One region of the Pantoea sp. GABEPS69 genome, then DNA from elsewhere that is predicted to be linked to it. Evidence: predicted binding sites of a transcription regulator. Region 1 holds the regulator's gene; each other region holds the start of a gene.
The links. The regulator Fur, encoded in region 1, represses iron uptake genes when iron is present. The targets are predictions, from matches to a motif close to ATAATAATGAGAACNACTATCAA.
Positions count from the first base shown of each region.

Region 2: efeU (iron uptake transporter permease EfeU) is a predicted target of Fur. The motif match lies at 3,183-3,205, and genes of this name have one in related genera.
Region 3: fhuA (ferrichrome porin FhuA) is a predicted target of Fur. The motif match lies at 3,393-3,415, and genes of this name have one in related genera.

Region 1 covers NZ_CP118618.1:2,858,913-2,866,750, forward strand. The annotation lists gene kdpE (two-component system response regulator KdpE) at 1-26, shown strand, start outside; gene pgm (phosphoglucomutase (alpha-D-glucose-1,6-bisphosphate-dependent)) at 308-1,948, opposite strand; gene seqA (replication initiation negative regulator SeqA) at 1,974-2,525, opposite strand; gene ybfF (esterase) at 2,776-3,540, shown strand; gene ybfE (LexA regulated protein) at 3,696-3,971, shown strand; gene fldA (flavodoxin FldA) at 4,106-4,636, shown strand; gene fur (ferric iron uptake transcriptional regulator) at 4,991-5,434, shown strand; gene PVE98_RS14020 (hypothetical protein) at 5,494-5,889, opposite strand; gene glnS (glutamine--tRNA ligase) at 6,126-7,793, opposite strand.
Region 2 covers NZ_CP118618.1:2,475,141-2,482,978, forward strand. The annotation lists gene efeB (iron uptake transporter deferrochelatase/peroxidase subunit) at 1-1,169, opposite strand, end outside; gene efeO (iron uptake system protein EfeO) at 1,171-2,292, opposite strand; gene efeU (iron uptake transporter permease EfeU) at 2,297-3,130, opposite strand; gene putP (sodium/proline symporter PutP) at 3,310-4,794, opposite strand; gene putA (trifunctional transcriptional regulator/proline dehydrogenase/L-glutamate gamma-semialdehyde dehydrogenase) at 5,247-7,838, shown strand, end outside.
Region 3 covers NZ_CP118618.1:3,314,044-3,321,881, reverse strand. The annotation lists gene hrpB (ATP-dependent helicase HrpB) at 1-607, shown strand, start outside; gene mrcB (bifunctional glycosyl transferase/transpeptidase) at 705-3,257, shown strand; gene fhuA (ferrichrome porin FhuA) at 3,451-5,649, shown strand; gene fhuC (Fe3+-hydroxamate ABC transporter ATP-binding protein FhuC) at 5,685-6,482, shown strand; gene fhuD (Fe(3+)-hydroxamate ABC transporter substrate-binding protein FhuD) at 6,493-7,368, shown strand; gene fhuB (Fe(3+)-hydroxamate ABC transporter permease FhuB) at 7,368-7,838, shown strand, end outside.

The sequences.
Region 1 (7,838 bases):
GCATCGGCTACCGCTTTATGCCATAAAAAAAGCGCCCAGGGGGCGCTTGATGCTTGTGTCACTGTGCAGACGCGGATGACATGGACCGATCGCAAAGTCCATGGCTCCATGCTCGCTCGGCCCGCGCGATTACGCATCTCATCCCTGATGTGCGCCCGTAAACGGGCTAACGCGCTGCGTTGTTCAAAAACGCTCCCGGCGTTTTTGTCCCTGTCGCGGGACGCTTTGCTCTTCGGTCCATACCATCCGCGTTTTGACTATTGAGCCGCCTGAAAAACCCTCTGGTTTACCAGCCAGCTCAATATTATCAGGCGTTTTTCAGCACTTCGCTGACGATCTCTACCGCTTCTTTCTCGATCTGCGCGCGATGCTCCGCGCCCAGGAAGCTTTCGCAGTAGATCTTGTAGGCGTCTTCGGTGCCTGACGGACGCGCGGCGAACCAGCCGTTTTCCGTCATCACTTTCAGACCGCCGATAGAGGCGCCGTTGCCCGGCGCCGCCGTCAGGCGCGCGGTGATCGGATCGCCCGCCAGGGTGTCGGCGCTGACCATCTCCGGCGACAGCTTCGACAGCGCCGCTTTCTGCGCAGAGGTCGCAGGCGCCTGCAGACGGTTGTAGCTCGGCGCGCCGAAGCGTGCAGCCAGCTCGTCGTAGTGCTGCTGCGGGTTTTTGCCGGTAACCGCGGTGATTTCCGCCGCCAGCAGGCAGAGAATGATGCCGTCTTTATCGGTCGACCAGGCGGAGCCGTCGAAACGCAGGAAAGAGGCACCCGCGCTCTCTTCGCCGCCGAAGCCGAAGCTGCCGTCGAACAGACCGTCGACGAACCACTTAAAGCCCACCGGCACTTCCACCAGCTTACGGCCGATATCGTTAACTACGCGGTCGATCATCGCGCTGGAGACCAGCGTTTTACCGACGGCGACCTCTTTGCCCCACTGCGGACGATGCTGGAACAGATAGTTGATCGCCACGGCCAGATAGTGGTTCGGGTTCATCAGGCCCGCCGGCGTAACGATGCCGTGACGGTCATAGTCCGGGTCGTTGCCGAACGCCAGATCGAATTTGTCTTTATAGGCCAGCAGGCCCGCCATGGCGCATTCGGAAGAGCAGTCCATGCGCACCACGCCATCTTTATCCAGATGCATAAAGCGGAAGGTCTGGTCGATGGCGTCGTTCACGATGGTCAGATCGAGCTGATAGTGCTCGGCGATGCGCTTCCAGTACTCCATGCCGGAGCCGCCCAGCGGATCGACGCCCAGCTTCAGGCCCGCTTTCTGGATAGCGGCGAAGTCGATCACCTGTGCCAGCCCTTCTACGTAAGGCTGGATCAGATCTTTCTCGACGATGCGGCCGCTTGCCCATGCCTGATCCAGCGGCAGACGTTTGACCTCTTGCAGGCCCGCTTTAATCAGCTGGTTGGCGCGATCTTCGACCACTTTGGTCACGTTGGTGTCGGCCGGGCCGCCGTTCGGCGGGTTGTACTTGATGCCGCCATCTTCCGGCGGGTTGTGCGACGGCGTAATCACGATGCCGTCCGCCTGCGCGCCGCCCTGCTTGTTGTGCTCAAGAATAGCGTTGGAGATAGCCGGCGTCGGCGTGTAGCCGTTGTCCTGCTGCACGATGACGTCTACGCCGTTGGCGGCCAGCACTTCCAGCACCGACAGAATCGCCGGCTCAGAGAGCGCGTGCGTATCTTTACCGACATAGCAGGGTCCGGTAATGCCGTTTTTCTTGCGCTCTTCCGCGATGGCCTGCGCGATCGCCAGAATATGGTGCTCGTTAAAGCTCTGGCGTCCTGCGCTGCCGCGATGCCCGGAGGTGCCGAATTTCACCGCATGGTCCGGATTCGCCACGTCGGGCTGCAGGACATAATACTGTGATGTTAACTGTGCAACGTTAATCAAATCGCTCTGCTGGGCGGGTTGCCCGGCACGGGGGTGACTGGCCATTGGCGCTTCTCCCTGACGCTTCAGTTTAAATGGTGCCGCAAACTTTCTCTGCCAGCTCCTGCGGGAACTGCATTGAGACCATGATGTGTTCCACCATGCTGCATTTACGGCCGGTATTGGTATTGGTGATCACCCAGTACGGCGTGCCGGGGACATGCTTCGGCTTAGTATGGGTGCCATTTTGCAACAGCGTTTGCTCGTCGCCCGCAAAATAGACGCGAGTACGGCCCTGCAGCGACGCAGTGGCTTCAGCAAACGCCGAAGGATCAAGACGATAGAGCGTTGAAAGAACCATCATAAAGCGATTAACCGCTTTCTTCTGTTCGGCATATTCGTCGGACAGCAGCAGCTCACGCACGGCGCGCACGCGATCCTGCGGGCGGTTTTCCGCGCGCACAGGCTGGATCGTTTTTTGCGCCGCGTCGCCAGCGGCTAACGGCGCCGCTGCCGCAGGCGCACTTTGACCGGCATTAAATTTTAGCATCCGCCGTAAAATGTCAGAGGCGCTCTCGCCGATATGTTGCGTGTGGCTGGCGATATAGCGGTAGAGGTCTTCGTCAACTTCGATCGTTTTCATCTTTTTCCGTACGGTTTCGACTCGTGACAGAACCACGCCAGCCTGAAAAACGCCGTTGCAACGCTCGGTTGCTGGCGAGACAGGCGGGTTCTAACATAAGGATTATAAAGTTAAATCCAGGCGGGCTGATAGCCTTCGCACGCTCAGACGGCAAAAGTCGGAATATGCCCTAAAGCCTGCCGTGTCGTCGCGCCTGGAAAGGTGAAAGCATGATAACCTAACCCAAGGTCCCCATCTTAAGAACTTTGCCATGATTTTAAATGCTCGTCTGCAAACTGACCAATCAATCGCTGCTTCCTTGCCCATCCTGTTTATTCACGGCCTGTTCGGCAGTCTGGATAACCTCGGCGTGCTGGCGCGCGGCCTGAAAGACGCGGGCCCGCTGATACAGGTAGATGTGCGCAACCACGGCCTGTCGCCGCGCGCCGACGAGATGAGCTATCGCGCCATGGCGCAGGATATGCTCGACACCCTGGATGCGCACCAGATCGATCGCGTCGCCGTTATCGGCCACTCAATGGGCGGAAAAATCGCCATGGCGATGAGCGCGCTGGCGCCACAGCGCCTGGAGAGGCTGGTGATGATCGACATCGCGCCGGTAGATTATCAGACGCGACGCCACGACGAGATTTTCGCCGCCATCCGTGCCGTTAGCGACGCGGGCGTGCGCCAGCGCAGCGAGGCCGCGCAGGTGATGCGTGCTCATATAAAGGAAGAAGGCGTCATCCAGTTTATTCTCAAATCGTTTCAGGATGGCGAGTGGCGCTTCAACGTTCCGGCGCTATGGGAAAATTACGCTACAATATCTGGCTGGGAAGCGGTGCCGCCCTGGCCGCATCCCGCGCTCTTTATACGCGGCGGCGACTCGCCCTATCTCGACAACCAGCATCGCGACGCGCTGCTACGTCAGTTTCCCGCCGCGCATGCGCACGTCATCAGCGGCGCCGGCCACTGGGTGCACGCCGAGAAACCTGATGCCGTATTGCGCAGCGTCCGCCGCTTTTTTGCGCTTTAAAAGCAAAAGCTTGCCGTTCGCGGTTTAGCATTGGCGTCATCACTTCGGCTGGAGTATGATGGCGCGCTAAATTTTGCCGCTGCTCATTTTTTTGCCGCGGCAATGGCCCATTTCGTTATAAACGCGCCTGCTCGCGCCGCTAGTTTTACTAACCCATGGCAAAAGAACACACTGACCGCACTACGCTGGATCTGTTTGCAAACGAGCGTCGGCCCGGTCGACCGAAAACCAGTCCGCTCTCGCGTGATGAACAGCTGCGCATCAATAAGCGCAATCAACTGAAACGTGACAAAGTGCGCGGGCTGCGTCGTGTCGAACTCAAAATGACCAGCGAAGCCGTGGATGCGTTAAACACCCTGGCTGAGCAGCGCAATATCAGCCGCAGCGAACTGATTGAACAAATGCTGCTGGCGCAACTCAAACTGGGCTGAATAGCGCAAAGCGCACGCAGAAGCAAATGGAGCGGCTTTTCGAGTTCCGCCCTTTTGCCCGCTCTGCTATCATTCGCTTAATTGTGCGCTCTGCGCATGCACTCATTATCAGGATTTAAGAGGTTATTTACCCCATGGCAATCGTAGGCATCTTCTTTGGCAGCGATACCGGCAACACCGAAAACATTGCAAAAATGATCCAGAAACAACTGGGCAAAGAGGTTGCGGAAGTGCATGACATTGCCAAGAGCACGAAAGAAGATCTCGAGGCGTTCGATATCCTGCTGCTGGGCATTCCGACCTGGTACTACGGCGAAGCGCAGTGCGACTGGGACGACTTCTTCCCGACGCTGGAAGAGATCGATTTCAACGGCAAGCTGGTCGCGCTTTTCGGCTGCGGCGATCAGGAAGACTATGCGGAATATTTCTGCGACGCGATGGGCACCATTCGCGACATTATCGAGCCGAACGGCGCGGTGATCGTCGGCCACTGGCCGACCGAAGGCTACCATTTCGAAGCCTCTAAAGGTCTGGCGGACGACAAGCACTTCCTCGGCCTGGCGATTGACGAAGATCGTCAGCCGGAACTGACCAATCAGCGCGTCGAGGCCTGGGTTAAGCAGATTTCCGATGAGCTGCAGCTGCAGGCGATCATCGAAGCCTGATTACCCACATACTCAATGTGGGCGCTGGCTCACATTGAGTTAATGGTTTTTCCTATAGAAATAATAGCTACAGATTTTTAACTTTTATCTCTGATTCTGTACAATACCCACATCGGTTATCTGCTTATTTCTTCCGCGAGGTCAGGAAGTTAGCGAGATGATAACGAACCTCCTGCATTTCTCCGCCCGGCGCCGTTACGCATCTTCTTACAGCCCGTGTTGATTTCAGGCGTTTCCCTCGGTTTTCATTTCAAAACTTCACCTCTATAATGAGACGCAAATGAGAATAGACACCGAACGACATTCAAGGCAAGGCGCCTCAAGTAACCAGCAAAGTAACAGGACAATATCCGCATGACTGACAACAACACCGCATTAAAGAAGGCTGGCCTGAAAGTCACGCTGCCCAGACTTAAAATTCTGGAAGTGCTTCAGGAACCTCAGTGCCATCACGTCAGCGCGGAAGATCTGTATAAACGCCTGATTGATATGGGCGAAGAGATTGGTCTGGCTACCGTTTATCGCGTACTGAACCAGTTTGACGATGCGGGCATCGTGACGCGTCATAACTTCGAAGGCGGAAAATCGGTTTTCGAACTGACCCAGCAGCATCATCACGATCACCTGATCTGCCTCGACTGCGGTAAAGTTATCGAATTTAGCGACGAATCAATCGAATCGCGCCAGCGAGATATTGCTACCCGCCACGGCATCAAGCTGACGAACCACAGCCTCTATCTCTATGGACACTGCTCGCTGGGCGATTGCCGCGAAGACGAAACGCTCCACGATCAGTAAAGATGTGTGCTATGCAGTAATTCTATAAGCCGGTCTGTGTACCGGCTTTTTTTATGCCGTCAGCCGACCAGCGTTTCGTGCAGATAGCGCCAGCGGGGAATCGACGTGGTGCAGTCGAGGATCGCCAGCGAGATGCGCGCCTGATCGCTGCCGTTAATCATCTGCAGCTCGCGATACTGAATAGTGACCTCATCTTTGCCCTGAGAGATTACCGCGTGTTCGCTGGTGGCGATGCGCATGCCTTCGCGACGCCCCTGTAGCTGACGAAACAACTCTTCCGTTTGATTCAAATCGAGCAGCCGACCCTGCGGCGTGACCATGCGGAAATCGGGATGGAAGTGCGAAAGCAGCAGTTCGAAGGTATCGTCTTCGCCTGAAGGCTGATTGAATATACGTTCGATTAACTGATGTAAAACTACCACGCTGTGTTTTGCTTCCTGACCAAGAGCCGTCATCATTTTTCCTTTTTATGCCCGCATAGCCTCTTCAAAGAGCGAATAGCCTACCTGAAAAAACGAAATTCACATCTGGAAATTGATTAATTTTCGTTAACTCAGACAACTCCCAGACTGGTCAGACAAGCGGTAATCATTTGTTACAGAACAAAAAATTGCCTTGCAGCTAATTGCAGATATAAAAAAGGGCGATTGCTCGCCCTGTAGTAATTTTATCATGCCGTTAATGCAAAAATTTAATCGCCGATTTTCGCCCAGGTATCGCGCAGACCCACGGTGCGGTTAAACACCAGCTGGTTCGGACGCGAATAGTGGCTGTCGGCACAGAAGTAGCCTTCACGCTCAAACTGGTAAGGCGCTTCCGGGCTGGCGTTCTGCAAACCTGGCTCGACGAATCCCTGACGAATTTCCAGCGAATTCGGGTTGATGGTGGTCAGGAAATCCTCTTCCGCGCCTGGATTCGGCACGCTGAACAGGCGATCGTAAAGGCGGAATTCCGCCGGCAGCGCATGGTCGGCGGAGACCCAGTGGATCACGCCTTTCACCTTGCGGCCGTCAGCCGGATCTTTGCTCAGGGTATCGACGTCGCAGGTGCAGTAGATGCAGGTGATATTCCCCTCTTCATCTTTTGCCACGCGCTCGGCGCGGATCACGTAAGCGTTGCGCAGGCGTACCTCTTTGCCCAGCACCAGTCGCTTGTACTGCTTATTGGCTTCTTCGCGGAAGTCAGCGCGATCGATCCAGACTTCACGGCCAAACGGCACTTCGCGGGTGCCCATCTCCGGCTTGTTCGGATGATTCGGCATGGTGATGATTTCGTTATGGCCGGCCGGCAGGTTCTCAATCACCACTTTCAGCGGATCGAGCACCGCCATGGCGCGCGGCGCGTTTTCGTTCAGATCGTCGCGAATGCAGGATTCCAGCGACGCCATCTCGACCACGTTATCCTGTTTGGTAACGCCGATACGGCGGCAGAACTCGCGGATCGAGGCGGCGGTGTAGCCGCGACGGCGCAGGCCCGATACGGTCAGCATGCGCGGATCGTCCCAGCCTTCCACTACGTTTTCGCTGACCAGCTGCGTCAGCTTGCGCTTCGACATCACCGCATATTCGAGGTTAAGACGCGAAAACTCATACTGGCGCGGATGCACCGGTATAGAGATGTTATCCAGCACCCAGTCATAGAGGCGACGGTTATCCTGGAACTCCAGCGTACAGAGCGAATGGGTAATGTTTTCCAGCGCATCGGAGATGCAGTGGGTAAAGTCGTACATCGGATAGATGCACCACTTTTTGCCGGTCTGGTGATGCTCGGCGAACTTAATGCGGTAGAGCACCGGATCGCGCATCACGATAAAGCTGGACGCCATATCGATTTTGGCGCGCAGGCAGGCTTTACCCTCGGCGAATTCGCCGTTGCGCATTTTTTCGAACAGCGCCAGGTTCTCTTCGACGCTGCGGTCGCGATAGGGGCTGTTTTTGCCCGGCGCGGTCAGGGTACCGCGATATTCGCGGATCTCTTCCGGCGTCAGCTCGTCGACATAGGCCAGACCTTTATTGATCAGTTCAACCGCGTAGTGATAAAGCTGATCGAAGTAATCTGAGGAATAACGAACGTCACCACTCCACTCAAAGCCCAGCCATTGCACGTCGCGCTTGATGGACTCGACGAACTCCATATCCTCTTTAACCGGGTTGGTATCGTCGAAACGCAGGTTGCACTGCCCCTGATAGTCCTGAGCGATGCCGAAGTTCAGGCAGATCGATTTAGCATGGCCGATATGCAGATAGCCATTGGGCTCAGGCGGAAAACGGGTATGCACGCTACTGTGCTTGCCGCTCGCCAAATCTTCGTCGATGATCTGACGAATAAAGTTAGTTGGGCGGGCTTCAGCCTCACTCATCTCTCAATCCTCAATACGTATAGCGGGTGGTTTGTACCACGAAGT
Region 2 (7,838 bases), 380 kb from region 1:
TCGCCGTTAAGCCGCTTCTGTACCGCGATAAAGCCTTTTTCCAGGTCGTGCTGATAGCAGACGAACAGCAGTCCCATATCGAGCTGCCCCGATGCGGTGGTGCCCGCCGAATAGCTGTAGCCGCGGCGCAGCATCAGGCTGCTCTCCGTCTCGGGCGTGCGCGGATTGGCCAGGCGGATATGGGCGTCGAGCGCGATAACCTCGCCATCCGGATCTTTCGTATAATCCGGCACGTCACGCTCGTGCTGCATGCCCAGCGGCGCGCCGCTCAGCTTGTCGCGGCCGAAGATGGCCTGCTGTTCGCCGAGCGGCGTGCGGTCCCACATCTCAACGCGGAAGCGAATAATCCGCGCCGCCTGATAGCAGCCGCTGCGCGTCCACGCCGGCTCGTCCTGATCGGCCGTCACCCACAGCAGCTTATCCATCAGCGGCTTATCCTGCGTGTCGGGATTGGCCGTGCCGTCCTTGAAGCCCAGCAGGTTGATGGGCGTCTCTTTCCCCTGGCTGCGCGCGGCGTGATCGGCGATAAAGCCTTCGCGCCGCCAGCGCACGCCCAGCAGATCGGGCGTGTATTTCACGATATCGCGCAGCGCGTGGATCACCGTGTCCTGGGTGTTGGCGCAGATCTGCAGCAGCAGATCGCCATGGCACTGGGCGGCATCCAGCGAATCGTTGGGAAAGCGCGTCATGCTTTGCAGCTTCTTCGGCTTCAGCGCCTGCAGGCCAAAACGCTCGTCGAACAGCGACGCGCCTACCGAAACCGTCATCGTCAGATTGTCCGGCGCGATCTCTGCCCCCAAAATGCCTGAATCCATCGGCGGCAGCTTAGGATTAGTCACCGCCGGCGCCGGACCGCCGCTGGTCAAAAAGGCGATGCGCGCGGTGAGCAGCTGAAACAAGCGCACCAGATCGGCCTTATCGCTGGCCAGCACGTCAAAGGCGACCAGCATCATCGACGCCTGCTGCGGCGTGATGATGCCCGCCTGATGCTCTCCGTAGAAAGGTTGCACCTGGCGTCGCGCGTCGGGCGCAACCGTACCGGGAGAAAAGCTGTCGGCCGCCGCGTGGAACGGGCAGCCGCCGCTCAGGGCGGCCGCGCCGCCCATCAGTCCCAGCCCTTTTAACAGGCGTCGCCGCGCGGGCTGCGCCTCATCCTGTTGACGACTCATATCAATCGAGACCTAAGGTACCGCGCAGTAAAGAGAGATCTTCCGCCAGCGCGGTAACCGGACCTTTCAGCGCATTGCGATCCGCGCTGGTGAGTTTTTCGTAGGAGGCGAAGCCCTCTCCCTCGCGATACTTGCCCAGAATGGCGTCGACTTTTTTGAAGTTACCGTCGACTTTCGCCAGCAGCTGCGGATTCGCCTGCTGCAGCTGCGGACGCAGCAGATCGACAATCTTTTGCGCGCCGTCGATGTTCGCCTGGAAATCCCACAGGTCGGTGCGGCTGTAGCGATCCTCTTCGCCGGAGATTTTACTGGAGGCGACCTCTTCGATTAGCCCGGCCGCGCCGCCGACCACTTTCACCGGCGGGAACGCCAGCTCGCTGATACGGGTCTGCAGATCCTGCACGTCGCGGTTGAGCTGGGTGGCGTAGCCCTCCATGCCTTTGGTGCTGTTATCGCTGAACAGCGCTTTTTCCAGGCGGTGGAAGCCGGTGAATTTCGGATCTTCCGCTTTCTTCTCGTAATCGTCTTCGCGCGCGTCGATGCTGCCGTCAAGATCGGAGAAAAGCTCGGCGATAGGCTCGATACGCTCGTAGTGCTGGCGGGTCGGCGCATAGAGCGCTCTCGCTTTCTCGATATCGCCCGCTTTAACCGCATGGGTAAAGGCTTCGGTGCTCGCCGCCAGCTGCGTTACTTCCTGCGTCACGTAGGCTTTATAGGCGGTGATGGGACCGGCCAATGCCAGCACGTCGGGTTTGCCCGCTTTCGCGGCTGGCGACGCCTCGCCCTGCACGATCAGTTTGCCTTTCGGATTGCTCAGCAGGCCGCAGGTCATCTCATACTCGCCCGGCTCAAGGTTAGCGGTGAGCTTCTGGCTGAAGCCCGGCGCGATATTTTCGCGCTCTTCCACCACCAGCACGCCTTTCAAAATCTCCCACTCCAGCGCTTTCTGACTGTTGTTCTTGATCAGAAACTGGGTTTTGCCTGGCTTGACCGTCAGCTGCATCGGTTCGCACTGGGTATCCGTCACGCTGACGGCGACCTGCGGAATATCGGCGGCCGCAGCGGTTCCCGTCAGCGCCAGCAGCGAAGCCAGCAGGGTTTTGCGGCGAAAGCGAATCATCATAGAGTTATCCCTGTTTAGTCGAGAGTTGGCGCGCCGGACGCGCCGGCAGTAAAAACAGCAGCAGCGCCGGAATAAGATAGAGAAAATAGGCCGCCACTTCGCTGACGCTCGGCGCTTCCTGATAGCCCAGCACGCCCTCAAGCAGCGTGCCCGCCAGCGAATGAGTAGAGAGCACGTTGCTCAGGTCGAATGCGACAGTCTGAAAATGGTTCCACAGGCCCGCCTCATGAAAGGCGCGCACAGCGCCCGCCGCCAGCCCGGCGGCGACGAACAGAATAAACAGGCTGCTCCAGCGGAAGAAGTGCGCCATATTCAGGCGTACGCCGCCCCAGTAGAGCAGCATGCCCAGTACTACCGCCGTCGCCAGCCCGAGCACGGCGCCCACAGGCGGCGCGTAGCCGACATCCTGGGTAAAAGCCGCCAGCAGAAAGAACACCGACTCCAGCCCTTCACGCGCCACGGCGAGAAACACCATCAGCACCAGCGCCAGCCCGCCGCGTCCGCTCTGATTCAGCGCCTGATCGACCGCCTGTTCAAGCTGCGCGCGCATATTGCGCGCCACTTTGCGCATCCAGAACACCATCGAGGTCAGGATCGCCACCGCGACCACGGCCACGATGCCCTCGAACAGCTCCTGCTGCTTCTGCGGGAATTCGCCGGTGGTCTGGTTGATGATAATGCCGAGCGCGAGGCAGAGCGCCGCCGCGATAAACACGCCCGCCCACAGCGCGGGAAACCAGCGGGTACGGCCGGTACGCTTCAGATAGCTGGCGATCAGGCTGACGATCAGCGCCGCTTCCAGGCCTTCGCGCAGCATGATAAGAAAGGGAACAAACATCGCCGACCTCTTGAATGTTAAGCAGCGTCAATCGCAGGTAAAGTTAGGTAAAATGCGAACGATACCGATTATCATTATCGCGCAGGAAAAAACAAGTAATGCAGCGAAATTATTTCTCCAGCTGAAGACGCAAAAAAGCCCGCTCCCCTACGGGAAGCGGGTTTGTATGTTGTAATGAATTATTTGGTCAGGTATTCCGCTTCGGCCGCGTCGAAACGCTGCTGCGCAGCGGCGGACGGCTCGCGACCCAGCAGGCTGAAGAGCACAATGGCGATGCTGGAGAAGGCGAAGCCCGGAATGATTTCATACAGGCCCAGCCAGCCATACTGTTTCCAGATCAGCACCGTCGCCGCGCCGATCACCATGCCCGCCAGCGCGCCGTTGCGTGTCATGCGTTTCCAGCAGACGCCGAACAGTACCACCGGACCAAAGGCGGCGCCGAAACCGGCCCAGGCGTAGCTTACCAGCCCCAGCACGCGGTTATCCGGGTTCGAGGCAAGCGCGATGGCGATCAGCGCCACCAGCAGCACCATGGCGCGGCCAAACCACACCAGCTCTTTCTGGCTGGCGTTTTTGCGCAGGAAGCCTTTATAGAGATCTTCGGTCAGCGCGCTGGAGCAGACCAGCAGCTGACAGCTGAGGGTCGACATCACCGCCGCCAGGATGGCCGAGAGCAGAATGCCGGCGATCCACGGATTGAACAGAATGCGCGCCAGCTCGATAAAGACACGCTCGCCGTTGCCGCTGACGTTCGCCGCCTGCTCCGGGTGGTTCTGGAAGTAGGCGATGCCGAAGAAGCCGACCGCCACCGCGCCTGCCAGGCAGAGCACCATCCAGGCCATGCCGATGCGGCGCGCAGTGCGGATCGAGCGATGCGAATCCGCCGCCATAAAGCGCGCCAGGATGTGCGGCTGACCAAAATAGCCTAGTCCCCAGCCCAGCAGCGAAATCACCGCGACGAAATCGAGCCCTTTCAGCATATTGAGGTTTTCGATGCTTTTCGCCTCAATGACCGCCAGCGAGTCGTCCAGTCCGCCAACGGCGACAATCACGATCACCGGCGTCAGGATCAGCGCGAAAATCATCAGGGTTGCCTGCACGGTATCGGTCCAGCTCACCGCAAGGAAGCCGCCCACCAGCGTATAAAGGATGGTCGCCGCCGCACCGGCCCACAGCGCGGTTTCATAGCTCATGCCAAAGGTGCTTTCAAACAGGCGCGCGCCCGCCACTACGCCCGAGGCGCAATAGATGGTGAAGAAGATCAGGATCACCAGCGCAGAGATAACGCGCAGGATTTTGCTTTTATCTTCGAAGCGGCTGGTGAAGAAATCGGGCAGCGTCAGGGCATTGTCATGGTGCTCGGTTTGCACGCGCAGACGCCCCGCTACGATCTTCCAGTTCAGCCAGGCGCCGATCGTCAGACCGATGGCGATCCAGCTTTCCGAAATGCCGGAGAGAAAAATCGCGCCCGGCAGCCCCATTAGCAGCCAGCCGCTCATATCAGAGGCGCCCGCCGACAGCGCGGTCACAAAACTGCCCAGACTGCGGCCGCCCAGAATGTAATCGTCGAAGTTTTTGGTGGAACGGTAAGCGATGAAGCCTATCAGCACCATCCCAAGGATATAAATTAAAAAAGTCACCAGCATCGGTGTGCTTACACTCATTCGTCTCTCCACTTTATAGTTGATTTCCCGAGAGAAACCGCACGCTGTGGCCGCGTCGGAACGGGACGGGGCCGCAGGTTTTTTTCCAGATTCAGGCGCCTGCTCTTTCCTGAGGCGCGGTATCCTGCCGGAAAGGCGCGATGCGCACAATGGATTTAACACAGGCATTACAGCGATTTCACCTGTTAATCACTAAATTTTGTTAACAGGTTGCACTCGCTCACAGTTCCACAGTTGCACCCCGGTAAACCGCCTACAGTGCAGTAAGTTAGCGCCGCGCAATTGTGGCGAGATTCTTGCAGCAAGTTCCATGCCGCCTTTTCGAGCGTTAACAAATTAATCATTAAAAAGGCTGTTAAGCAGGTCACACTTAACACGGTTGCACAAAGTTGCAACATCAGAGATAGTGCTGGCCACGCAGTATGAGAGCTAAAGACAGGAGCAGACAGGTCATGGGCACGACAACGATGGGGGTGAAGCTGGATGAGGCCACCCGCGAACGCATTAAACTGGCGGCGCAGAAGGTTGACCGCACGCCGCACTGGCTGATTAAGCAGGCGATTTTCAACTACCTCGGCCAGCTGGAGAGCGGCGACGCCCTGCCGGAGGTCCCCATGACGGCGGGCGCGCAGGTAGAGCAGGAAGAGATCGCCCCGGAAGAGACGCATCAGCCGTTCCTCGATTTCGCCGAGCATATTCTGCCGCAGTCTGTGGCGCGCGCCGCGATCACCGCCGCCTGGCGTCGCCCCGAGACCGACGCGGTGCCGATGCTGCTGGAGCAGGCGCGTCTGCCGGCGGCGCTGGCGGAGAAAACGCATCAGCTCGCCTACAGCCTCGCCGACAAGCTGCGGCACCAGAAAGGGGCAACCGGACGCGCCGGCATGGTGCAAAGCCTGCTGCAGGAGTTCTCGCTCTCCTCTCAGGAGGGCGTGGCGCTGATGTGCCTGGCGGAAGCGCTGTTGCGTATTCCCGATAAGCCGACGCGCGACGCGCTGATCCGCGACAAAATCAGCAACGGCAACTGGCAGTCGCATCTGGGCCGCAGCCCTTCTCTGTTCGTTAACGCCGCCACCTGGGGTCTGCTGTTTACCGGACGTCTGGTCTCCACGCACAACGAAGCCAATCTGTCGCGCTCGCTGAACCGCATTATCGGCAAGAGCGGCGAGCCGCTGGTGCGCAAAGGCGTCGATATGGCGATGCGCCTGATGGGCGAACAGTTTGTTACCGGCGAAACCATCGCCGAGGCGCTGGCGAACGCGCGCAAGCTGGAAGAGAAAGGCTTCCGCTACTCCTACGATATGCTGGGCGAAGCGGCGCTGACCGCCAGCGACGCCAAAGCCTACCTGGTCTCCTACCAGCAGGCGATCCACGCTATCGGCAAAGCCTCTAACGGACGCGGCATTTATGAAGGCCCCGGCATCTCGATCAAGCTTTCCGCCCTGCACCCGCGCTACAGCCGCGCGCAGTACGATCGCGTGATGGAGGAGCTCTACCCTATTCTGAAATCCCTGACGCTGCTGGCGCGCTCTTACGACATCGGCATCAATATCGACGCCGAAGAGGCGGATCGCCTCGAGCTGTCGCTCGATCTGCTGGAGAAGCTCTGCTTTGAGCCGGAGCTGGAGGGCTGGAACGGCATCGGCTTCGTGATCCAGGCCTATATGAAGCGTTGCCCGTTCGTCATCGACTCGCTGATCGATCTGGCGCAGCGCAGTCGCCGCCGCCTGATGATCCGCCTGGTGAAAGGCGCCTACTGGGACAGCGAAATCAAACGCGCCCAGGTGGAAGGTCTCGAAGGTTATCCGGTCTATACCCGCAAGGTCTACACCGATATCTCCTATCTCGCCTGCGCGCGCAAGCTGCTGGCGGTGCCGAACCTGATCTATCCGCAGTTCGCTACGCACAATGCCCATACGCTGGCGGCCATCTACCAGCTGGCGGGCAATAACTACTATCCGGGCCAGTATGAGTTCCAGTGCCTGCACGGCATGGGCGAACCGCTCTACGAGCAGGTGGTCGGCAAAGTGGCGGACGGCAAGCTCAATCGTCCGTGCCGTATTTATGCGCCGGTGGGCACCCATGAAACCCTGCTCGCCTACCTGGTGCGTCGCCTGCTGGAAAACGGCGCCAATACCTCTTTCGTTAACCGTATCGCCGATACCTCGCTGCCGATTGACGAACTGGTGGCCGATCCGGTGGCGGCAGTGGAAAAACTGGGCGCGAGCGAAGGGGCGATTGGCCTGCCGCATCCCAAGATCCCGCTGCCGCGCGATCTCTACGGCGCGGGACGCAGCAACTCGGCGGGCATCGATATGGCCAACGAACATCGTCTGGCGTCACTCTCCAGCGCCCTGCTGAGCAGCGCCGCGCAGCCCTGGCTGGCGCAGCCAATTATCGACGGCGAGCTGGGCGACGGCGAAACCCGTCCGGTAATCAATCCAGCCGCGCCGGGCGATATCGTCGGTCAGGTGCGTGAAGCCAGCGAAGCGGAAGTGTCGCTGGCGCTGGATGCGGCGGTGAACGCCGGTCCAATCTGGTTCGCGACGCCGCCGGACGAGCGCGCGGCGATCCTCGATCGCGCCGCGCAGTATATGGAAGACGGCATGCAGCAGCTGATCGGCATTCTGGTGCGCGAAGCGGGCAAAACCTATAACAACGCCATCGCCGAAGTGCGCGAAGCGGTTGATTTCCTGCGCTACTACGCCGGTATGGTGCGTGACGATTTCGACAATGAAACGCATCGCCCGCTTGGCCCGGTGGTCTGTATCAGCCCGTGGAACTTCCCGCTGGCGATCTTTACCGGCCAGATCGCGGCCGCGCTGGCGGCGGGCAATAGCGTGCTGGCCAAGCCGGCGGAGCAGACTCCGCTGATCGCCGCGCAGGCGGTGCGCATTCTGCTGGATGCCGGCGTGCCTGCGGGTGTGCTGCAACTGCTGCCGGGCGACGGCGAAACCGTTGGCGCGCAGCTGACGCGCGACGCGCGCGTGCGCGGCGTGATGTTTACCGGCTCTACCGCGGTGGCGACGCTGCTGCAGCGCAACCTG
Region 3 (7,838 bases), 460 kb from region 1:
AATATTACGCTGGGTGGCGCAAAAAGGTTTGGGCGTGCTGGGCTGGAGCGAGGCGGCGCAGCAGCTGCGCGTGCGGCTGCAGTGCGCCGCGCACTGGCTGCCTGAAGAGAAATGGCCCGCCGTGGACGACGAGTCGCTGCTGGCAACGCTCGACCGCTGGCTGCTGCCGGAGATGGGCGCGGTGCGCGATCTGAAATCGCTGCAGGCGGTCAACCTTGTCAGCGCGCTATTACATTTGCTCACATGGTCGCAACGCCAGCGGCTGGATAGTGCGCTGCCAACTCATTACACTGTGCCGACCGGCAGCCGGCTGCCCATTCGCTACCATGCCGATAAGCCGCCCGCGCTGGCGGTGCGCATTCAGGAGATGTTCGGCGAGGCGAGCAATCCCGCCGTGGCGGAAGGGCGCGTGCCGCTGGTGCTGGAACTGCTGTCGCCCGCGCAGCGGCCGTTGCAGATTACCCGCGATCTGGCCGCCTTCTGGCGCGGCGCTTATCCGGAGGTGCAGAAAGAGATGAAAGGGCGCTATCCCCGCCATCCCTGGCCCGACGATCCGGCCAGCGCGCTGCCCACAAAGCGCACCAAAAAATATTCCCCGCAAGGTTGAGCCGACTGGATCGATTTCAGAGGGTTCCGCCATGCGGAAAAGGTAAAAGCCGCTAGAGTATCGGCGCAGCCAACGTAATGCCTGGAGAATGAAACCAATGTCTGGGAACGATCGCGAACCCATTGGGCGCAAAGGAAAACAACCCAAGCCGCCGCGTAACGCTACGCGTCGGGGTCGCCGCAGGGATGAAGACGATTTTGAAAATGATGATTTTGCCGATGAAGTTGAGGAGAAAGCGCCTGTGCCGCGTAAAAGTAAAGGAAAGCGTCCGCCGCGCGGGAAGCGTCGCTGGCTAGGCTGGCTGATCAAGCTGTTCCTCGTGTTTGTGGTGATTATGGCCGCCTGGGGCGTCTACCTCGACTCGGAGATCCGCGCCCGCATCGACGGCAAAGTGTGGCAGCTGCCCGCGACCGTCTACGGCCGCATGGTCAGCCTGGAACCAGGCATGGCCTACAACAAGAAAGAGATGATCGCGCTGCTGGAAGGCACGCAGTATCGCGAGGTGTCGCGCATCACGCGTCCCGGCGAGTTCTCGGTTAAAGGCAACACCATCGATCTGCTGCGCCGTCCGTTCGACTTCCCGGACAGCAAAGAGGGTCAGGTGCACGCCCAGATGGTGTTCGACGGCGATGAGCTGGGCGAGATTAAAAACCTCGATTCCGGCCGCGACTTCGGCTTCTTCCGTCTCGATCCGCGCCTGATCACCATGCTGCAGTCGCCGAACGGCGAGCAGCGCCTGTTCGTGCCGCGCGCCGGCTTCCCGGATCTGCTGGTCGATACGCTGATCGCGACCGAAGACCGTCATTTCTACGAGCATGACGGCATCAGCCCTTACTCTATCGGCCGCGCCTTCCTCGCCAATATCACGGCCGGGAAAGCGGTGCAGGGCGGCAGTACCCTGACGCAGCAGCTGGTGAAAAACCTGTTCCTGACCAACGAGCGTTCACTGTGGCGTAAAGCGCGCGAAGCCTATATGGCGGTGATTATGGACGCGCGCTACAGCAAGGACCGCATTCTGGAGCTCTACCTGAACGAGGTCTATCTTGGCCAGGCAGGCAACGACCAGATCCGCGGCTTCCCGCTGGCGAGCCTCTACTACTTCGGCCGTCCGGTCGACGAGCTGAGCCTCGATCAGCAGGCGATGCTGGTGGGCATGGTGAAAGGCGCCTCGCTCTATAACCCGTGGCGTAATCCGAAGCTGGCGCTGGAGCGACGCAATCTGGTGCTGCGCCTGCTGCAGCAGCAGAAGGTGATCGACCAGGAGCTCTACGACATGCTCTCGGCGCGCCCGCTCGGCGTGCAGCCGAAGGGCGGCGTCATCACGCCGCAGCCCGCCTTTATGCAGATGGTGCGTAACGAGCTGCAGGCGAAGCTGGGCGACAAGGTCAAAGATCTCTCCGGCGTGAAGATCTTCACCACGCTCGATCCGGTCTCGCAGGACGCGGCGGAAAAAGCGGTGCTCGACGGCATTCCGGCGCTGAAAAAACAGCGCGGCCTGAAAGATCTGGAAACCGCGATGGTGGTGGTCGATCGCTTCAGCGGCGAAGTGCGCGCCATGGTCGGCGGCGCCGATCCGCAGTTCGCCGGCTATAACCGCGCGCTGCAGGCGCGTCGCTCTATCGGCTCGCTGGCGAAACCGGCGACCTATCTGACCGCGCTCAGCCAGCCGAACACCTATCGTCTCAACAGCTGGATCGCCGATGAACCGATCGCGCTGAAGCAGCCGAACGGCACCGTCTGGAAACCGATGAACGACGATCGTCGCTTTAGCGGCAAGGTGATGCTGGTGGACGCGCTGACCAACTCCATGAACGTGCCGACGGTCAATCTCGGCATGACGCTGGGGCTGGACGCGGTAGTGGATACCTGGACCAAACTGGGCGTGCCGAAAGATCAGCTCAACCCGGTGCCGTCGATGCTGCTCGGCGCGCTTAACCTGACGCCGATCGAAGTCGCGCAGGCGTTCCAGTCGATCGCCAGCGGCGGCAACCGCGCCTCGCTGTCGGCGGTACGCTCGGTGATTGCTGAAGACGGCACCGTGCTCTTTCAGAGCTTCCCGCAGGCGCAGCGCGTCGAGCCGGCGCAGGCCGCCTATCTGACGCTCTACACCATGCAGCAGGTCGCCGATCACGGTACGGCGCGCGCGCTGGGCGCGCGTTATCCGAAGGCGCATCTGGCGGGCAAAACCGGCACCACCAACGACCTGATCGACAGCTGGTTCGCCGGGGTCGACGGTAAAGAGGTCGCCATTACCTGGGTGGGCCGCGACAATAACCAGCCGAGCAAGCTGTACGGCGCCAGCGGCGCGATGCAGATCTACCGCCGCTACCTGGATAACCAGGCGCCGATGCCGCTGGTGCTGACGCCGCCGGAAGATGTCTCGATGATGAACGTCGATTCCGCTGGCAACTTCGTCTGCGGCAACGGCAGCAGCACCTGGCGCTCGCTGCCGGTATGGTCGCTCGATCCCGACGCGCTCTGCCAGCAGCAGCAACAGCTGTTCCAGCAGCAACAGCAGCAGTTGCAGGAGCAGCAGAACCAGCAGCAAAATCAGCAGCAGATGCAGCAGCAACAACAGCAGCAGCAGCCGGAGAAGAAAGAAGGCGACGGCGTCGCGGGCTGGATCAAAGATATGTTCGGCGGCAACTAAACCGTCGGTTAAAAAGGGCGCTACGGCGCCCTTTTTTTGTGCCCGATCAATACTGCGCGAATGGCCGCCAGGCGGCGCTGCGCGCGGGATTATCCCTTGCAGAAAGCAAAGCGTTTCGCCTAGAATCCATTCGGCATAATAATCATTCTCGTTTCCATTCGCCTGCCGACTACTTTATTCAAGAGACACTACTATGAATGCGCGAACGACTTTTCCTTGTTATCTGCGCGGCGTTTTTTTCCGCCGCCCGCTGGCTTTGAGCATTGCCGTGATTTTGGGTTCAGCGAGCGCCTCCGCGCTGGCTGAGGAGACGCTAGTGGTTTCGGCGGACGCCCCCTCCGGCGCGGCGCAGGAGAGCGCGTGGGGCCCGGCGCCGACCATCGCCGCGAAACAGAGCGCCACCGGCACCAAAACTGACACCCCGATCGAGAAAAACCCGCAGTCGGTTTCGGTGGTCACGCGCGAAGAGATGGAAAAGCGGCAGATAACCACGGTAAAAGAGGCATTCAACTACACGCCGGGCGTACTGACCGGCAACCGCGGCAGCTCGCAGGTGATCGACGCGCTGTCGATTCGCGGCTTCAGCGAAACCAACACCAACCAGTATCTTGACGGCCTGAAGCTGCAGGGCGACAACTATTCCGAATTCGCCATCGATCCTTACTTCCTTGAGCGCGCCGAGCTGCTGCGCGGCCCGGTTTCGGTGCTCTACGGCAAGAGCAATCCCGGCGGCGTGGTGGCGCTGGTGAGCAAGCGCCCGACCCAGGAAACGCTGCGCGAAGTGCAGTTTCAGATGGGCAGCGACAACCTCTTCTCGACCGGATTCGATTTCGGCGGCGCGCTGGATGACGACGGCGTCTACAGCTACCGTCTGACCGGCCTCGCGCGCAGCGCCGACGCGCAGCAGGAGAGCAACAAAGAGAAGCGCTATACCATTGCGCCCGCGTTTAGCTGGCGCCCGGACGCGAATACCCGTTTCGACCTGCTGACCTATTTCCAGAATGAGCCGGAGACCGGCTATTACGGCTGGCTGCCGCGTCAGGGCACGGTGGTGCCGATTACGCGCGCGGACGGCAGCGAGTACAAACTGCCGACCAATTTCGACGAAGGCGAGCAGAGCAATAAAATTTCGCGCAACACCAAAATGGTGGGCTACAACGCTGAGCACAGCTTCAACGACACCTGGACGGTGCGCCAGAACCTGCGCTACGCCGATCTGCGCACCGACTACCGCAGCATTTACGGCAACGGCTTCGACGCCGCTACGCAGTCGATTACGCGTGCTTCCGCAGTGTCGCAGGAGAGGCTGAATCAGTTCGCCGTCGATACCCAGGCGCAGGCGAAATTCGCCACCGGCGCGCTGGATCATACCCTGCTGCTGGGCGTGGATTTCCAGCGCACGCGCAACGATATTGATGCGCAGTTTGGCACCGCCAGCAGCCTGAACGCCGTTAATCCGCAGTATGGCGATGAGAGCAGTATCCCGTTCGATCCCTATCAGCATCTTAATAAACAGCGTCAGACCGGCCTGTATGCGCAGGATCAGATGGAGTGGAATCGTTGGGTGCTGACGCTGGGCGGCCGCTACGATTACGCCATGACGTCGGTATACGATCGTTATAAAGGAACAACCGACCGCCAGAACGATCAGGCCTTTACCTGGCGCGGCGGTCTGAACTACGTATTCGATAACGGCATCGCGCCTTACTTCAGCTACAGCGAAGCCTTTATTCCCAACTCCGGTTCTACCTATGAAGGGCAGGCCTTCGATCCGTCGCGCGCGAAACAGTATGAGGCGGGCGTGAAGTATGTGCCGAAGGATCGCCCGATTACGTTAACCGCCGCGCTTTATCAGCTGACCAAGACCAAAAACCTGACGGCGGACCCGGTAAATTCATCCTTCAGCGTGCAGAGCGGCGAAATCCGTTCGCGCGGCGTTGAGCTGGAAGCCAAAGCGGCGCTAAACGCCAATATCGACCTGACGGCCGCCTACACCTATACCGACGCGGAATATACCGAAGACAATAAATTACGCGGCCGTACGCCGGTGCAGGTGCCTAAGCATATGGCGTCGCTCTGGGCCGATTATACCTTCCATGAGACCGCGCTTTCCGGCGTTACCGTCGGCGCAGGCGTGCGTTACGTCGGCGAAAGCAAAGGGCTTTACAGCACCGGCACGCAAAACAACCAGAACTTCGACGTCGCCGGATACACCACGGTGGATGCGATGCTGAAATATGACCTTGGCCGCTTCGGTCTGCCTGGCTCGTCGGTGGGCGTCAACGTGAAAAATCTGTTCGACCGCGACTATGTCGCCAGCTGTTACCGCGACTACGCCTGCTACTGGGGCGCAGAGCGTCAAATCGTCGGCACCGCCACTTTCCGTTTCTGATACAACCGGGCGCCGCGGCGCCCGTTTAACCTGGGATGATCATGCAGCCTCCGCACGACGCAGCCACTTTTACGCTGGATAATGTCAGCTTTCACGTGCCCGGCCGCACGCTGCTGCATCCGCTCTCGTTAACCTTTGCGCCGGGCAAAGTGACCGCGCTTATCGGCCATAACGGCTCCGGCAAATCCACCTTGCTGAAAATGCTGGGACGGCATCAGAGCCCCAGCGAGGGGCGCGTGCTGCTTAACGCGACGCCGGTCGAGGCGTGGAACGGCAAAGCCTTCGCGCGCGAAGTCGCCTATCTGCCGCAGCAGCTGCCCGCCGCCGAAGGTATGACGGTGCGCGAGCTGGTGGCGATAGGCCGCTATCCGTGGCACGGCGCGCTGGGCCGCTTCAGCCACGAAGATCGCGCGCGGGTCGAAGAGGCGATTGCGCAGGTGGGGCTGAAGCCGCTGGCGGCGCGCCTAGTGGACAGCCTCTCCGGCGGCGAGCGTCAGCGCGCCTGGCTGGCGATGCTGGTGGCGCAAAACAGCCGCTGTCTGCTGCTGGACGAACCGACCTCGGCGCTGGATATCGCGCATCAGGTTGAGGTGCTGGCGCTGATCCAGCGGCTCAGCCGCGAGCGCGGCCTGACGGTGATCGCCGTGCTGCACGATATCAATATGGCGGCGCGCTACTGCGACCATCTGGTGGCGCTGCGCGATGGCAAGATGATTGCCGAAGGCGCGCCGGACGTCATTATGCAGGCCGAGGTGCTGGGCGCGATTTACGGCATTCCTATGGGTATCCTGCCGCATCCGCAGGGCGGCGCGCCGGTCAGCTTTGTCTACTGAGGGCCTGAGCATGGAGATCACTCGTCGTCGCCTGCTGGCGGCGCTGGCGCTGACGCCGTGGCTGAGCGCGCTGCCGCTGCGGGCCGCCCTGCCTGAGCAGCAGCGTATTATTGCGCTGGAGTGGCTGCCGACCGAGCTGCTGCTGGCGCTCGGCGTCGCGCCGCTGGCGGTCGCCGATACGCGCAACTACAACATCTGGGTCGGCGAGCCGCCGCTGCCGCCACAGACTGTGGACATCGGGCTGCGCACCGAACCCAATCTGGAGCTGATGACCCAGCTGCAGCCCTCGCTGATCCTCTGCTCGAACGGCTACGGCCCGCCGCCGGAAAAACTCAAGCGCATCGCGCCGATCATGGGCTTCGACCTCAACCGCGGCGACGGCAAACCGCTCTCCGCTGCGCGCGATTCGCTGCGCGCGCTGGCGACGCGTATCGGCCGCGAAGCGGAAGCAGAGGCGCATCTGCAGCTGCTGGATCGCGAACTGGCCGCCGCGCGCCAGCGTCTGGCACCCTATGCCGCGCGTCCGGTGCTGCTGATGTCGCTGATGGACAGCCGGCATGCGCTGGCGTTCGGCAAAAACAGCCTGTTTCTGGAGGTGATGGAGCAGCTGGGGCTGACCAACGCGTGGCAGGGCGAAACCAACTTCTGGGGCAGCGCGGTGATCGGCATTGAACGGCTGGCGCATCTGCGCGACGTCGAGGCGATTTGCTTCGATCACGCTAACGACGCCGATATGGCGCAGCTCAGCCGCAGCCCGCTGTGGCAGGCGCTGCCGTTTGTTCGTGCCGGACGCTTTCAGCGTGTTCCGGCGGTGTGGTACTACGGCGCGACCCTGTCGGCGCTGCACTTTGTTCGCGTGCTGGAACGCGCGCTGGAGACGCGCTGATGCGCCATCGTTATTTCCCCGCCGCGCTGCTGAGCCTGCTCTTCCTGCTGGCGCTGCTGTTGAGCGTTATCAACCTGCGCGCGGCGCTGCCGTCGGCGCAGTGGGCGCAGGCGCTACTGTCGCCGGATCTCAATAACATCGATCAGATGCTGTTTCACTACAGCCTGCTGCCGCGGCTCGGGCTGGCGCTGCTGGTCGGCGCCGGACTGGGGCTGGCGGGCCTGCTGTTCCAGCAGGCGCTGCGCAATCCGCTGGCGGAGCCGACCACGCTGGGCGTCTCTTCCGGCGCACAGCTCGGCATTACCGTCGCCACGCTGTGGCAGCTGCCGGGCGGCGCGGCCACTACGCAGCTGGCGGCGCTGATCGGCGCGCTGGCGGTTGGGGCGGTAGTGTTCGGCGTCGCCTGGGGCAAACGGCTGTCGCCGGTCACGCTGATCCTCTCGGGGCTGGTGCTGAGCCTCTACAGCGGG